Regions from separate parts of the Kitasatospora sp. NPDC023120 genome, predicted to be linked through region 1. Evidence: riboswitches for the same ligand, from Rfam matches in the RefSeq annotation. Region 1 holds a riboswitch; the other holds the start of a gene.

What was found. Region 1 has a riboswitch for glycine ahead of gcvP (aminomethyl-transferring glycine dehydrogenase). Riboswitches for the same ligand answer to the same signal wherever they lie in the genome.
Region 2: linked by a shared signal. The riboswitch ahead of gcvT (glycine cleavage system aminomethyltransferase GcvT) and the one ahead of gcvP (aminomethyl-transferring glycine dehydrogenase) in region 1 are both predicted to bind glycine.

What each region holds. Positions count from the first base shown of each region.
Region 1 is NZ_JBVHHY010000022.1:10,624-17,193, reverse strand. Features, by position in the region: gene gcvP (aminomethyl-transferring glycine dehydrogenase) at 1-1,679, opposite strand, end outside; glycine riboswitch at 1,784-1,916, opposite strand; glycine riboswitch at 1,918-2,021, opposite strand; gene ACZ3TI_RS28900 (PRC and DUF2382 domain-containing protein) at 2,245-3,300, shown strand; gene ACZ3TI_RS28895 (MFS transporter) at 3,544-5,040, shown strand; gene ACZ3TI_RS28890 (DNA polymerase IV) at 5,185-6,570, opposite strand, start outside.
Region 2 is NZ_JBVHHY010000008.1:147,652-154,221, reverse strand. Features, by position in the region: gene ACZ3TI_RS14070 (ABC transporter substrate-binding protein) at 1-1,123, opposite strand, end outside; gene ACZ3TI_RS14065 (ABC transporter permease) at 1,176-2,165, opposite strand; gene ACZ3TI_RS14060 (enhanced serine sensitivity protein SseB C-terminal domain-containing protein) at 2,627-3,565, opposite strand; gene ACZ3TI_RS14055 (enhanced serine sensitivity protein SseB C-terminal domain-containing protein) at 3,682-4,485, opposite strand; glycine riboswitch at 4,694-4,798, shown strand; gene gcvT (glycine cleavage system aminomethyltransferase GcvT) at 5,027-6,148, shown strand; gene gcvH (glycine cleavage system protein GcvH) at 6,248-6,570, shown strand, end outside.

The sequences.
Region 1 (6,570 bases):
TGCTCCAGCTGGCGGATCAGGGTCAGGTAGCCCTGGGCCTGCTCGATCGGCGCGAAGGGGTGCAGCTGGCCGAACTCCGGCCAGGTCACCGCCTCCATCTCGGTGGTCGCGTTGAGCTTCATGGTGCAGGAGCCCAGCGGGATCATGCCGCGGTCCAGCGCGTAGTCCCGGTCCGACAGGCGGCGCAGATAGCGCAGCATGGCGGTCTCCGAGCGGTGGCTGTGGAAGACCGGGTGGGTCAGGTACTCGTCCTCGCGCAGCAGCCCGGTCGGCAGCGCCTCGGCGGCCTCGGCGACCTCGACCGCCTCGACACCGAACGCGGCCCAGACGCCGGCCAGGTGCTCGCGGGTGGTGGTCTCGTCGGTGGAGACGGAGATCCGGTCCGCGCCGTCCTGGTACAGGTTGATGCCGTTGGCGCGGGCGGCGGCGGCGATCTCGGCGGCACGGCCCGGGACGACGGCGGTGACGGTGTCGAAGAACTCGCCGTGCAGCAGCTCGACGCCGCCGGCCCGCAGGCCCTCGGCGAGGGCGGCGGCGTAGCGGTGGGTACGGCGGGCGATGTCGGCCAGGCCGTCCGGGCCGTGGTACACGGCGTACATCGAGGCCATGACGGCGAGCAGCACCTGGGCGGTGCAGATGTTGCTGGTGGCCTTCTCGCGGCGGATGTGCTGCTCGCGGGTCTGCAGCGCCAGGCGGTAGGCGCGGTTGCCGTCGGAGTCGACGGAGACGCCGACCAGGCGGCCGGGCAGCGAGCGGGCGTACTCGGCGCGCACCGAGAGGTAGCCGGCGTGCGGGCCGCCGAAGCCCATCGGGACGCCGAAGCGCTGCGAGGTGCCGCAGGCGATGTCGGCGCCCAGCGCGCCCGGGGACTTGAGCAGGGTCAGCGCCAGCAGGTCGGCGGCGACGGCGACGATCGCGCCCAGGCCGTGCGCCTGCTCGATCACCGGGGTGAGGTCGCGGACCACACCGGTGGCGCCCGGGTACTGCAGCAGCACGCCGAAGACGCCGCGCTCGGCAATCTCGGCCGGGATGCCCTCGGACAGGTCGGCGACGACGACCTCGACACCGGTCGGCACCGCGCGGGTGTTGATCACCGCGATGGTCTGCGGCAGGGTCTCGGCGTCGACCAGGAAGACACCGCCCTTGACCTTGGTGACGCGGCGGGCCAGCGCCATCGCCTCAGCGGCCGCGGTGCCCTCGTCCAGCAGCGAGGAGCCGGAGGTCGGCAGGCCGGTCAGGTCGGAGACCAGGGTCTGGAAGTTGAGCAGCGCTTCCAGGCGGCCCTGCGAGATCTCCGGCTGGTACGGGGTGTACGCGGTGTACCAGGCCGGGTTCTCCATGACGTTGCGGAGGATCACCGGCGGGGTGAAGGTGCCGTAGTAGCCCAGGCCGATCATCGGCTGGAGCACCTGGTTGCGGCCGGCCAGCTCGCGCAGCTCGGCGAGGACCTGGGCCTCGGTCCGGCCGGCGGGCAGGTCCAGGCCGGTGATGGAGCGGATCGCCTCGGGCACGGCCGTGGCGGCGAGCTCGTCCAGCGAGCCGTAGCCGACGGACGCCAGCATCTTCTCCTGCGCGGCGGCGTCGGGGCCGATGTGGCGGTTCTCGAAGGGGCTGGCCAGCTCAAGCTCGGTGAGGGTCGAGGCGCCGGTGGGGCGTCCCGCGTTCGGCTGGGCGTTCATGGTGGTCGAGGCCTCCTGGTCACGGACCGGCGGGGGTACGCACGCCGACCGGCCTTCCCGCTGCGGACAGCGAACTCGGCGATGGCGGGCGGACCCGACAGGCCTCCCCCTCTGTCATCGGGACCTGAGAGCTTCGCCCGCACGGCGCGCTGTGAGCGCTCCGTCGGCTTGCACCGTCGGTGAGGGTGGTGGTCGCCGGCTCCCATGCCGAGACTCCTGCCCTGCTTTCCAGAGTGACCTACCCCACACGGTACGGATGCCTGAGAGATTCCGGGGAGGAGTTGCTCCTTCGGCGCCCCGACCAGCGGTTTTCGCGGTCGGAGACTCTCCCGAGCGGGCTCTGCGGTCGCCGCCCAGGGTACCAGCGGGAGGCCTTCCGATCACGGGTGCTTCCCGTCACCCCGGGTCTACGCGCGTCCCCCGGACAGCTCAGCCCGCAGCCCGTCCGGCGCACCCCGGTCGCGCCCGTCCGTTTCATGGCATTTGGTGTGGAGAGGCGGACGGGACGGGCGCTCCGACCGCCGACCTGCGGGAGTGCCACAGGCCCAGCGCACTGGAGGAAAGAGTGCAGACCGACATCGACCCCCGGGACCTCATCGGCCACAAGGCGGTCGACCGCAACGGAGACAAGATCGGCACGGTCGACGAGGTGTACCTGGACGACGCCACCGGCCGGCCCGAGTGGGCCGCCGTCCGGACCGGCATCTTCGGCCGGGACGCCTTCGTCCCGCTCACCACGAGCGAGTTCGCCGGCGACGAGCTCCGGGTGCCGTACGACAAGTCGCTGGTCAAGGAGTCCCCGGACTTCGGTGTGGGCCAGCACCTGTCCCCCACCCAGGAGCTGCAGCTCTACCGCTACTACGGCCTCGACACCGCGGCGGACGGCCACCAGGCCGGCGAGAACGGCAGTCGGTCCGCGCCGTCCGACGTCGACTTCGGCACCACCCCGGCCGCGGCGCCCGCCGCAGCCGCCGCGGCCGCGGCCGCCGCCAAGCCGCCCGCCTTCCGCCCCCCCGAGCACACGCCGATCAACACCAGCACCGCCCCGGAGGCCAAAGTACGGACCCTCAGCACCCCCGCGCCCACCCGCGCTGTCACGCCGCACGTCGAGCCGAAGCCGCAGCCCACCCCGGCGGCCACCACCCCCGCGCCCGCCGCGGGTGCCGCCGCGTCCGCTCCCGACGCCCCGATCGAGATCACCTGCCGCGAGGAGCGGCTGGACATCACCACCGAGTGGCACACCCTCGGCACCGCGAAGCTGCGCAAATACGTGACGACCGAGCAGATCGAGCGCCGCGTCCCGGTGGTCCGCGAACGGGTCCGGGTCGAACGGATGCCGGTCAGCGAGGCCGAACGCGCCTCCCTCACCGAGAAGGAGATCGACGAGGCCGTCGAAGAGGTCACCCTCCGTGAGGAGCGCCCGGTGGTCCGCAAGTACCTCGCCCCCATCGAGCGCGTCCGCCTCGTGGTCGAGCGCTACACCGAGGAGAAGGTGATCCGGGAGGAACTCCGCCGCGAGCACGTCGACGTCAACGACAACACCACGCCCCCGGACACCGCCGCCCCACCCTCACCGGCGACCGACACCCCCCACCCCACCGCCCCACGCCCCCTCATCTGACCCCACCCCCACCCAGGGCCCCGACCCCCCAAAGGCCGGGGCCCTCCCCATGCCCGCTCTCCTGCCATACCCCAGCCCCTCCCCGTCACCAAGGCGCCGCCCCCTCCCCCAGCCCGCCGCAGGCGCCCCCACCAGCCCGAACTCCGCCCTTTGCCAAAGCTTAACCGCTCGATATTTGACACTCTGAAGTATCTCCCTGCATGGTTACTTCAGTTCATTCACTATGTACGGGAGGAAGCAACCGTGAGTGAGGCACCCCAGCCCACCACCGCGGCCGAGAAGCAGAGCAGCGCCCGGGTCCTGCCGGCCCTCATCCTGGCGATGCTGTCGTTCAGCGTTGTGCAGACCGCGGTCGTCCCGATCCTGCCCTCGCTGGCCAAGGAACTGAGCGTCTCGGCCTCCAGCGTCACCTGGCTGATGACCGCCAACCTGCTCTCCGCCGCCGTGCTGACTCCCCTCCTCGGCCGCTTCGGCGACCTCCGGGGCCGCAAGCCGATGCTGCTGATCTCGCTGGCGGGCCTGGTCGCCGGTTCGGCGCTGGCGGTCAGCACCCACTCCTTCACCTGGCTGGTCGTCGCCCGTGTCCTGCAGGGCGCCGGCGGTGGCGTGATGCCGCTGGCGATCAGCATCGTCCGCGACGAGCTGCCCAAGCAGAAGGTGACCGGCGGCGTCGCCGCCATCAGCGCCTCGATGGGCGTCGGCTCCGGCCTCGGCCTGGTCGCCACCGGTCTCCTGCTGGAGCACTGGAACTACACGTCGATCTTCTGGATGGGCCTGGTCTTCGGCCTGATCGCGATCGCCCTGGTCGCCTTCCGCGTCCCGTCCGACCCGGTCACCGACAAGGACGGCGGCGCCGACCCGCTCGGCGCGCTCACCCTGGCCGGCTGGCTCTCCGCGCTGCTGGTCGCGGTCAGCCAGGGCAACCACTGGGGCTGGACCTCCACCAAGACCCTCGGCCTGTTCGCCGTCGCCGCCGTCGTGGCCCTGGTCTGGGGCATCATCGAGACCAAGGTCGCGCACCCCCTGGTGGACATGAAGATGATGTCCCGCCCGGCCGTCGCCTTCACCAACCTGGCGGGCCTGCTCATCGGCTTCGGCATGTACGGCTCGTTCATGGTCATCAGCAACTTCGCCCAGGCCCCGGACAAGCTGACCCACTACGGCTTCACCGCCACCGTCCTGCACGCCGGTGTCATGCTGCTGCCGTCCGCGATCGGCTCGATGGTGGCCGCCCCGCTGGGCGCGCTGCTGATCGCCCGCCGCGGCCCGCGCCTGCCGCTGGTCCTCGGTGGCGCCCTCGGCGCCGTCGCGATGGCCTACCTGGCCCTGCGGCACAGCCGGGAGGGCGACATCTACACCGCCTCGGCGATCTTCGGCCTCGGCGTCGGCCTCGCGTTCGCCGCGATGCCGGCCTACATCAACGGCGCCGTCCCGGTCGAGCAGAGCGGCATCGCCAACGGCATGAACTCGGTGCTGCGCACCGTCGGTGGCGCGATCGGCACCGCCGTCATGGCCGCCATCCTGACCGGCGACACCATGAAGCTGCCGCCGCAGATCCCGCTCACGCTGCCCACCCTGGACGCCTTCAAGCACGCGTTCTGGACCGCGGCCGTGGTCTGCGTCGTCGCCGGTGTCGTCCCGTTCCTGATCCGCACCGTCAAGCCGGCCGTGCCCCTGACCGTCGTCGACGGCTCGGCCCAGCAGGACTCCAGCGACAAGCTGGTGAAGACCGACGCCTGACGAGGCGTCCGGCCCCCGCGCTCAGGGACAGGGCGCGGGGCCCCGGCCTCCGTACGTCGCGAGGGCATCACGAACGTACGGGGACCGGCACGGTGATGCGGCCCCACCCGGTACTCCCCCACCGGGTGGGGCCGTTTTCGTGCCTCAGGCCCCGCCATCCGTCCCGCCGTCCGCCCCGCCGCTGGCGTCCGCATCCCCGTCCGCCTCCGCGTCCTCGCCCCGGCGCAGCGGCAGCGGCCGGGTCGGCTCGAGCGCCGGGTCGTCCACCGCGAAGGTCCGCACCCGCCCGGGTCCGCTCCACGGCGTCTCGAACCGTACGGTGACCCTCCCGACGCCGCTGCCCTGCACCCAGCCCAGCCCGAACTCCTCGTGCCGGACGTCCTGTCCGGGCATCCACCGCCGCACCGCGACGGCCTCCGCCTCCTCCGCGGCCTCCTCGGACTCGGCCGCCTCCTCCGTGTGCTCCGCCGCCTCCTCCCGCAGGGCCTGTGCGAACAGGTCCTCCTGGGTGTAGTCGGCGAGTTGGGCGACGCCCACGCCGAGCAGCCGGACCCCGCCGGTGATGTCCACCTGCTCGGCCAGCCGGCGGGCGGTCGCGGTGATCACTGCCTCGTCGTCCGTGGGCCCGCCGAGCGTTTCCGAGCGGGTCAGCGTCGAGAAGTCGAAGCGGCGGACCTTGAGCACCACCGTCCGCCCCGAGCGCCCGGCCGCCCGCAGTCGCCGCACGCACCGCGCGGCCAGTGCCTCCACCTCGCGCAGCACCCGCTCCCGGTCGGCCAGGTCCACCTCGTAGGTGTCCTCCACCGAGACGGACTTGGCGTCCTGGTCGGCGACGACCGGCCGCTCGTCCAGCCCTATCGACATCTGGTGGATCCCGGCGCCGTGCGCCCGCCCCAGCAGCTGGACCAGCTCCGCCTCGCCCGCCTCCGCGAGGTCGGCCACCGTGGTCAGCCCGGCCCGCCGCAGCACCTGCTCGGTGGCCGGCCCGATCCCCGGCAGCGCCCGGACCGGCATCGGCCCGAGCACGGCCCGCTCCTGCCCCGGCTCGATCAGCACCAGGCCGTCCGGCTTGGCCTGCTCGGAAGCGATCTTGGCCATCAGCTTGGACCCGGCTGCCCCCACCGAGCCGGTCAGCCCGGTCAGCCGCAGGATGTCGGCCCGCAGGTCCTCCGCCAGCGCGAGCACCAGCCGCTCGCCGGTCTCATGGTCCGTCTCCGCCAGCACCGGGCCGTACGGTCCGGCTTCGAGGTCCACGAAGGCCTCGTCCAGGCTCAGCGGCTGCACCAGCGGCGACAGCTCCCGCAGCAGGCCCATCACGATCTCGCTGACCTGCCGGTAGGCCTCGAACCGGCCCGACAGGAAGGCCGCGTTGGGGCAGAGCCGGCGCGCCTGGGCCATCGGCATCGCCGAGTGCACCCCGAACTTCCGCGCCTCGTACGAGGCCGTGGAGACCACCCCGCGCCCGCCGAGCCCGCCGACGATCACCGGCTTTCCGCGCAGGCTCGGCTTGGCCGCCTGCTCCACCGCCGC
Region 2 (6,570 bases), on a different contig from region 1:
TGTTGGCGACGGCGCCGCGGATCGGGCCGCCCTCGGCGGTCTGCACCGAGACCTTGTCGATCGCGAACTGGACGGCCTTGCGGCAGTCGACGTTGTCGAACGGCGCGACCTTGGTGTTGATCGCCAGGTAGGCCAGGCGGCCGCCGTAGGCGTTGTCGGTGCTGGCCTTCAGCTTCGGGTTCTGCAGGATCTGCGCCTGGGTCTGCGGGTCGACGCCCTGGCCCACCAGGTCGACCTGGGCGTTGCCGGCCAGCAGGTCCTTGTCGATGGTGGCCTGGTCGATGTTCATCTTGAGCACGATCTTGTCCGGAAGCTGCTTCCGGATCGGGTCGGTGCTCTTGTCCCAGTTGGTGTTCGGCACCAGGACGGCCTGCTTGCCGTCCTCGTAGGACTCGAACTTGAAGGAGCCCGAGGACACGATGTGCTTCACGTAGTCGGCACCGGTGTCCTTGGCCTGCGGGACCGGCGCGGTCTGCGGGGCGCTGACCAGGTAGTCGAAGTCCGCGAACGGGTGCTGCAGGTGGAAGACGATCGTGGTCTCGTCCGGGGTCTCGATGGACTTGAGGTCGCCCTCCTTGTCCTTGTACGGGCCCGCGTACGGCGTCGGGTTGTCGACCAGCAGGTCGTGGAAGTAGGTCGGGCCGTTGGAGTTCACGTCCGGCGCGAAGTTGGAGCGCTCGATGGCGTACTTGACGTCCTTCGAGGTGATCGGGGTGCCGTCGTCGTACTTCAGGCCCTTGCGCAGCTTGTACGTCCACGTCAGGCCGTCCGCGCTGGGCTGGCCCATCGACTCCGCGAGGTCCGGGACGAGCTTGTTGCCCTCCTCGCCGGCGGCCGGGTTGAAGGTGGTCAGCGGCCGCGCGTACAGGCGCGAGAAGTTGTAGATGTACGCGTAGTACGTGTTGCCCGGGTCGAGCGAGTCCGGGGTGCCCTTCATCTCGAAGGTGACCGTCCCGCCCTTCTTGTCCGAGGCGTTGACGATGTTCTTGGTGGCCGCGTCGGCGCCGGCGCCCGAAGCGGAGGACGACGAGGAGCCGCCCTTCGACGAGCTGTTGCAGCCGGTGACGACCAGGACCGCGGCGGCGGCCGCCGCGGTCAGGGCGACGGTACGGGACCTACGCATGGGTGAGATCAACCCCTTGGGGATGTGGAGGAGGGAGGGTCCTGACGACGCGTCAGTTGCTCTTGGGATCGAGGGCGTCGCGGAGCCCGTCGCCGAGCAGGTTGAAGGCGAGCACGGTGATGAAGATCGCCAGACCGGGGACCACCATGTACTGGGGGTCCACCTGGTAGTACCGGATCGCGTCCTGGAGCATCCCGCCCCAGGAGGCCTGCGGAGGCTGGATGCCGACGCCGAGGAAGCTCAGCCCCGCCTCGAAGAGGATGTTGGTCGGGATCAGCAGGGTCGAGTAGACCAGGATCGGACCGACCAGGTTGGGCAGCAGTTCCTTGAACAGGATGAACGGGCCGCGGGCCCCGAGGCTGCGGGCCGCGTGGACGAACTCGCGCTCGCGCAGCGAGAGCGTCTGGCCGCGCACGATCCGGCCCATGTAGGGCCAGTTGAAGAAGCCGATCACGAAGATCAGCACCATGATGTGCAGCGGGAGGCCGTGCAGGCCGAACGCGCCGCCCTGCAGCGAGGTCGAGATCGCGATCGCGAACAGCAGCAGCGGGAAGGCGAGGAAGACGTCCATGACGCGGCTGATCAGCGTGTCCACCCAGCCGCCGTAGTAGCCGGCCATGACGCCGAGCACGGTGCCGATGGTGTTGGACAGCACGGTCGCGCCGAATGCGACCAGCAGGGAGACCCAGGAGCCCTCGATGACGCGGGTCAGCAGGTCGCGGCCCTGCAGCGGGTCGACGCCGAGCGGGTGGTCCAGGCTCATGCCGCCCCAGTCGCCGAACGGCAGACCTCCGAGGTTGGCGTCCAGCAGGTCCTGGTTGAGGGCGTCCGGGTCGAGCCCGAACATCGCCTCGATCGGCTTGGCCAGCAGGGCGAGCAGGATCAGCAGGATCACCACGACGCCGCCGGCGACGGCGGCCTTGTCCCGCTTGAAGCGGGTCCAGGCGATCTGGCCGAGGGAGCGGCCCTCGATCTTCTTGGCCGGGCCGGCGGGGGCTGCTGCCTCCGGTTCGTTCCCGGCGGTGGTCACGGATGCGGTCATGGTGTCAGTTGGTCCCCTCGCCGACGGTGGCCGGCCCACGGGTGCCGGTCGCCGGCTTCGGCGGTGCGGCTGCGGACGTGCGAAAGGTGCTAGGAGGAGCGGGTGTTCGCGGCAGTGCGTCGTGCACAGGCACTGCCGCCACGCGGGATGGGCTTCGCGTGGACGAGCGGGTCGGCGTGCGCGCTCACCTTTGTGGGGTTCCAATGCGCGGTGCGTTGCGCAGAACTCTCTGCCATGCGACTTGTCTTACGCCAGACCTGACAACCGACAGATGCCCAACTGTGATCTGCAGGCATGCACCTCACCTGTCACCGGCATATCACTCTTCACATGGCTGTAACAGGCATGTCAAGATAACCGGACGCCCACACTCGGAAATTCGCCCCGAAAGCATCGAAGCCGACTTGACGGACAATCAAGTCGGCTTCGCGGTGGGATTTAGGCGAGAAGGAGCGCGGCAATCAACGCCCGGGGTAGCCGGGCCACGGCCGCTGGGCGTGCTGGGGCTGCTGCTGCCAGCCCGGCGCGGGCGGCTGCGTGCCGTACGCCCACCCCGGTGTCGGCTGCCCCGGCATCGACTGCCCCGGGTACGCGGGCGGCGGCACCGGCGGGTACGGACCGGTCGCCGGGCGTCCGGCCTCCCGGTCGAAGAACGGCCGCGAGTTGGCGCGCATCCACAGCGCCACCGGGTCGTACTCGTCCGACATCGCCACGGTGGACACCGCGAGCCCCTCCGGGGCCACCGCGATCGCCCGCTGCATCAGCGCGCGCACCGCCTCCACCGCCGGCGGCGAGCTCTCGTACAGGTCCAGACCGATCGCCAGGTACGGCTCCCCCACCGCCGGCTGCACCCAGGCCCGGCGCAGCGCCCGTACCGCGCGCACCTCGCCGGCCTGCCGCTCCAGCAGCGCGAAGAACTGCTGGGCGTTGAGCTGCGGCTCGCTCAGCTTCAGCGGACCGGCGGGCAGCCGGTCCAGGCCCGCGGCGATCCGCCGCAGGTCCGCCCAGGGCACGCCGACGCCGCCGCCGGGGGCGTGCGGGTTGAGCCACAGGCCCCAGCGGGTGCGGTACAGCGAAGCGGCGATCTCACGGCCGGAGATGACCTCGTGGGCCCGTGCCCAGCCGGAGGCGGCCAGCTGCTCGGGCGAGGTGACGGCCGGCGCGTAGCCGTGGCCGCTGATCTCCATGTTCCCGTACTGTGCCTCCGGGCTGCCCGGCGTGCCGTGCCAGAGCAGCATCCAGACCCGGCCGTCCGCCAGCGCGTGCAGCAGCCGCTCGTACGCGTCGTAGCGCTCGGGCGCGACCTCGCGCAGGGCGTGCTCCAGCACGCCCGGATCCGCTCCCGGGCGCCCGGCCGGTGCCTGGCCCCAGGGCCCGCCCGCTCCCGTTCCCGCACTCATGCGCCCACCTCGCCGCGCCTCTTTCCTCGAACCCGCCGGCCCGTCGGCCGTCTGCACGCACCCTATGGCGCGGCACCGGCCACCGCCACGGCGACGTGCCTCTGATACGAACCCGCTCACACCCGCGTGTAGAAAGGCATTACCCGGGTGAGCAGCCACTCGACCACCGGGTCGTCGGCGAGGTCGAGCAGTACGAGGTGGACGCCGCCCGGCAGCGGCGCGGTTCCCAGCGCCCGGCCGAGCGCGTCGTTCACCGCGGCCGGGTCGGCCGGGGCCGCCGGATCCAACTGGACGCCCACGAACATCACGGTCGGCTCGCCCTCGATGCTGGCCAGCGCCCGGCGGGCGGTCAACACCCCGGGAAGGGCCGACAGTTCGGCCCGGCAGGCGGCCAGGAAGTGTTCCGGGTCCTCGCCCGCCACGGGCTCGCGCAGCGCCACCCGACCGCCGGTCGGCGCCGCCTGGTCCTCGGCTCCGTCCCAGCGGTCGTCCCGCGGACCGCGGCGCAGCTCGGCCACACCCTGCGGCGGCACCGGGATGCCCACCGGCGCCTCCGGGTTCACCGCGATGCCCACGCCCAGCGGCAGCCCGCGGGCGAACTCCCAGACCGGCGCGATCGCGAAGGCCATCCCGGGCGCCTGCTGCAGGAACACCTCCTGCGAGGAGAACACCGGCACGTACGGGTCACCGGCCAGCTCGATGGTCGGCAGGTCCAGCGACTGCCCCTGCGGGTCCGCCCCGGCGGGCAGCGGCACCCACACCTGGCTGCGGGCCAGCACCTCGATCACCCGCGGCGTCGCGCCCGGGTCGCCCAGGGCCGCGGTCAGCACCTGCTCCAGCTCGTTGGCCGGCCACGAGCCGCCCGCCGGCGCCGCCTCCGGACCGCCCCACCCCTGCTGCTGTTCCACCGGGTACCCCATGCGCCGCCGATCCCGCCCTCTGCCGCTCGGCCGCCCTCTGCTGCGCCGACGCGGAGCAGTCTAGGGCCCGAGGAGGCTCTCCCTAGGGCTCGTGTTCGGTCCCGAGCCGTGTGACCGGGTCCCCCCTCCCCTCCTCGCCCGGGACGTGCCATGATGTCCGCGTCCGACGGCATGCGCCGCGGGCCCCCACAACTCCATACCGGCCGCTCGAACCCGCGCGGGAGAGCCCGGAGTGCCGCACCAGCGGCACAGCCGGCGCCGAAGGAGCAAGTCCTCCCCGGAATCTCTCAGGCCCCCCTACCGCACGGGTTAGGCACATCTGGAAAGCGGCGCACGGCCCTGTCGCGCGCCCACCCACGGTGCAAGCCGCCATGCTGTCCTCCAAGCTGGAAACAGCTGCGGGCCGGCGGCGGTGAAGCTCTCAGGTTCGACGACAGATGGGGAGACCCACGCCGCCGCATGCCCGCGCGCAGGGTCGGCCCCGAGCGGGACCGGTCCGGCGCGTGCACCCCTGAGTGCCCCGACCGAGGAGTTCCTGGCCATGTCGTCCCTCCGCCTGACCGCGCTCGACGCGCTGCACCGCGCCCTCGGCGCGACCATGACCGACTTCGCCGGCTGGGACATGCCGCTGCGCTACGGCAGCGAGCGCGAGGAGCACCTCGCCGTCCGCACCAAGGCCGGTCTGTTCGACCTCTCCCACATGGGCGAGATCACCGTCACCGGCCCGCAGGCCGGCGAGATGCTGGACCACGCGCTGGTCGGCTTCGTCTCCGCGCTGGGCGTGCTGCGCGCCCGCTACACCATGATCTGCGCCGAGGACGGCGGCATCCTGGACGACCTGATCGTCTACCGCCTGCGCGAGGACGCCTTCCTGGTCGTCGCCAACGCCTCCAACGCCCAGCTGGTCCTCGACGAGCTGATCGCCCGCGCCAAGGGCTTCGACGCCGTCGTCACCGACGACCGCGACACCTACGCGCTGATCGCCGTCCAGGGCCCGGAGTCCACCGCGATCCTGGCCGAGACCACCGACGCGGACCTGCCCGGCCTGAAGTACTACGCGATCCTCCCGGCCCAGGTGGCCGGCCGCGACGTGCTGCTCGCCCGCACCGGCTACACCGGCGAGGACGGCTTCGAGATCTTCTGCCACCCGGTCGACGCCGAGCCGATCTGGCAGGCCCTGACCGCCGCCGGCGAGGGCCGCGGCCTGATCCCGTGCGGCCTGTCCTGCCGCGACACGCTGCGCCTGGAGGCGGGCATGCCGCTGTACGGGCACGAGCTGTCCACCGACCTCACCCCGTTCGACGCCGGCCTGGGCCGGGTCGTCCGCTTCGACAAGACCACCAACGGCGGCGCCTTCATCGGCCGCAAGGCGCTGGAGCAGGCCGCCGCCGCGGCCGAGACCAACCCGCCGCGGGTGCTGGTCGGCCTGGTCTCCGAGGGCAAGCGCGTCCCGCGCGCCGAGTACACCGTGGTCTCCGCCGACGGCGCCCCGATCGGCCGGATCACCTCCGGCGCGCCCTCCCCGACGCTGGGGCAGCCGATCGCGATGGCCTACGTCGACGCGGCCCACGCCACCCCCGGCACCACCGTCGCGGTGGACGTGCGCGGCAAGCACGAGCCGGTCCAGGTCGTGGCGCTGCCGTTCTACAAGCGCGCCCGCTGACCGAGCGCGCACCCGCCTTTCCCCCATATCCGCACGTCGAAGCCGTCCGAGCGGCGGCCCGCTTCGTCGTACCCGCTTCCCATCCTGGAGAATGACGCCATGAGCAACCCCCAGCACCTGCAGTACACCGAAGAGCACGAGTGGCTGACCACCGCCGCCGCGGGCGAGACCGCGACCGTCGGTATCACCCAGCACGCCGCGGACGCGCTCGGTGACATCGTCTACGTGCAGCTGCCCGAGGTCGGCGACGAGGTGACCGCCGGCGAGACCTGTGGCGAGCTGGAGTCGACCAAGTCGGTCAGCGACCTGTACTCCCCGGTGACCGGTGAGGTCGTCGAGGTCAACCAGGACGTCCTGGACGACAACAGCCTGGTCAACAGCGCCCCCTTCGAGGGCGGCTGGCTGTTCAAGGTGCGTGTGGC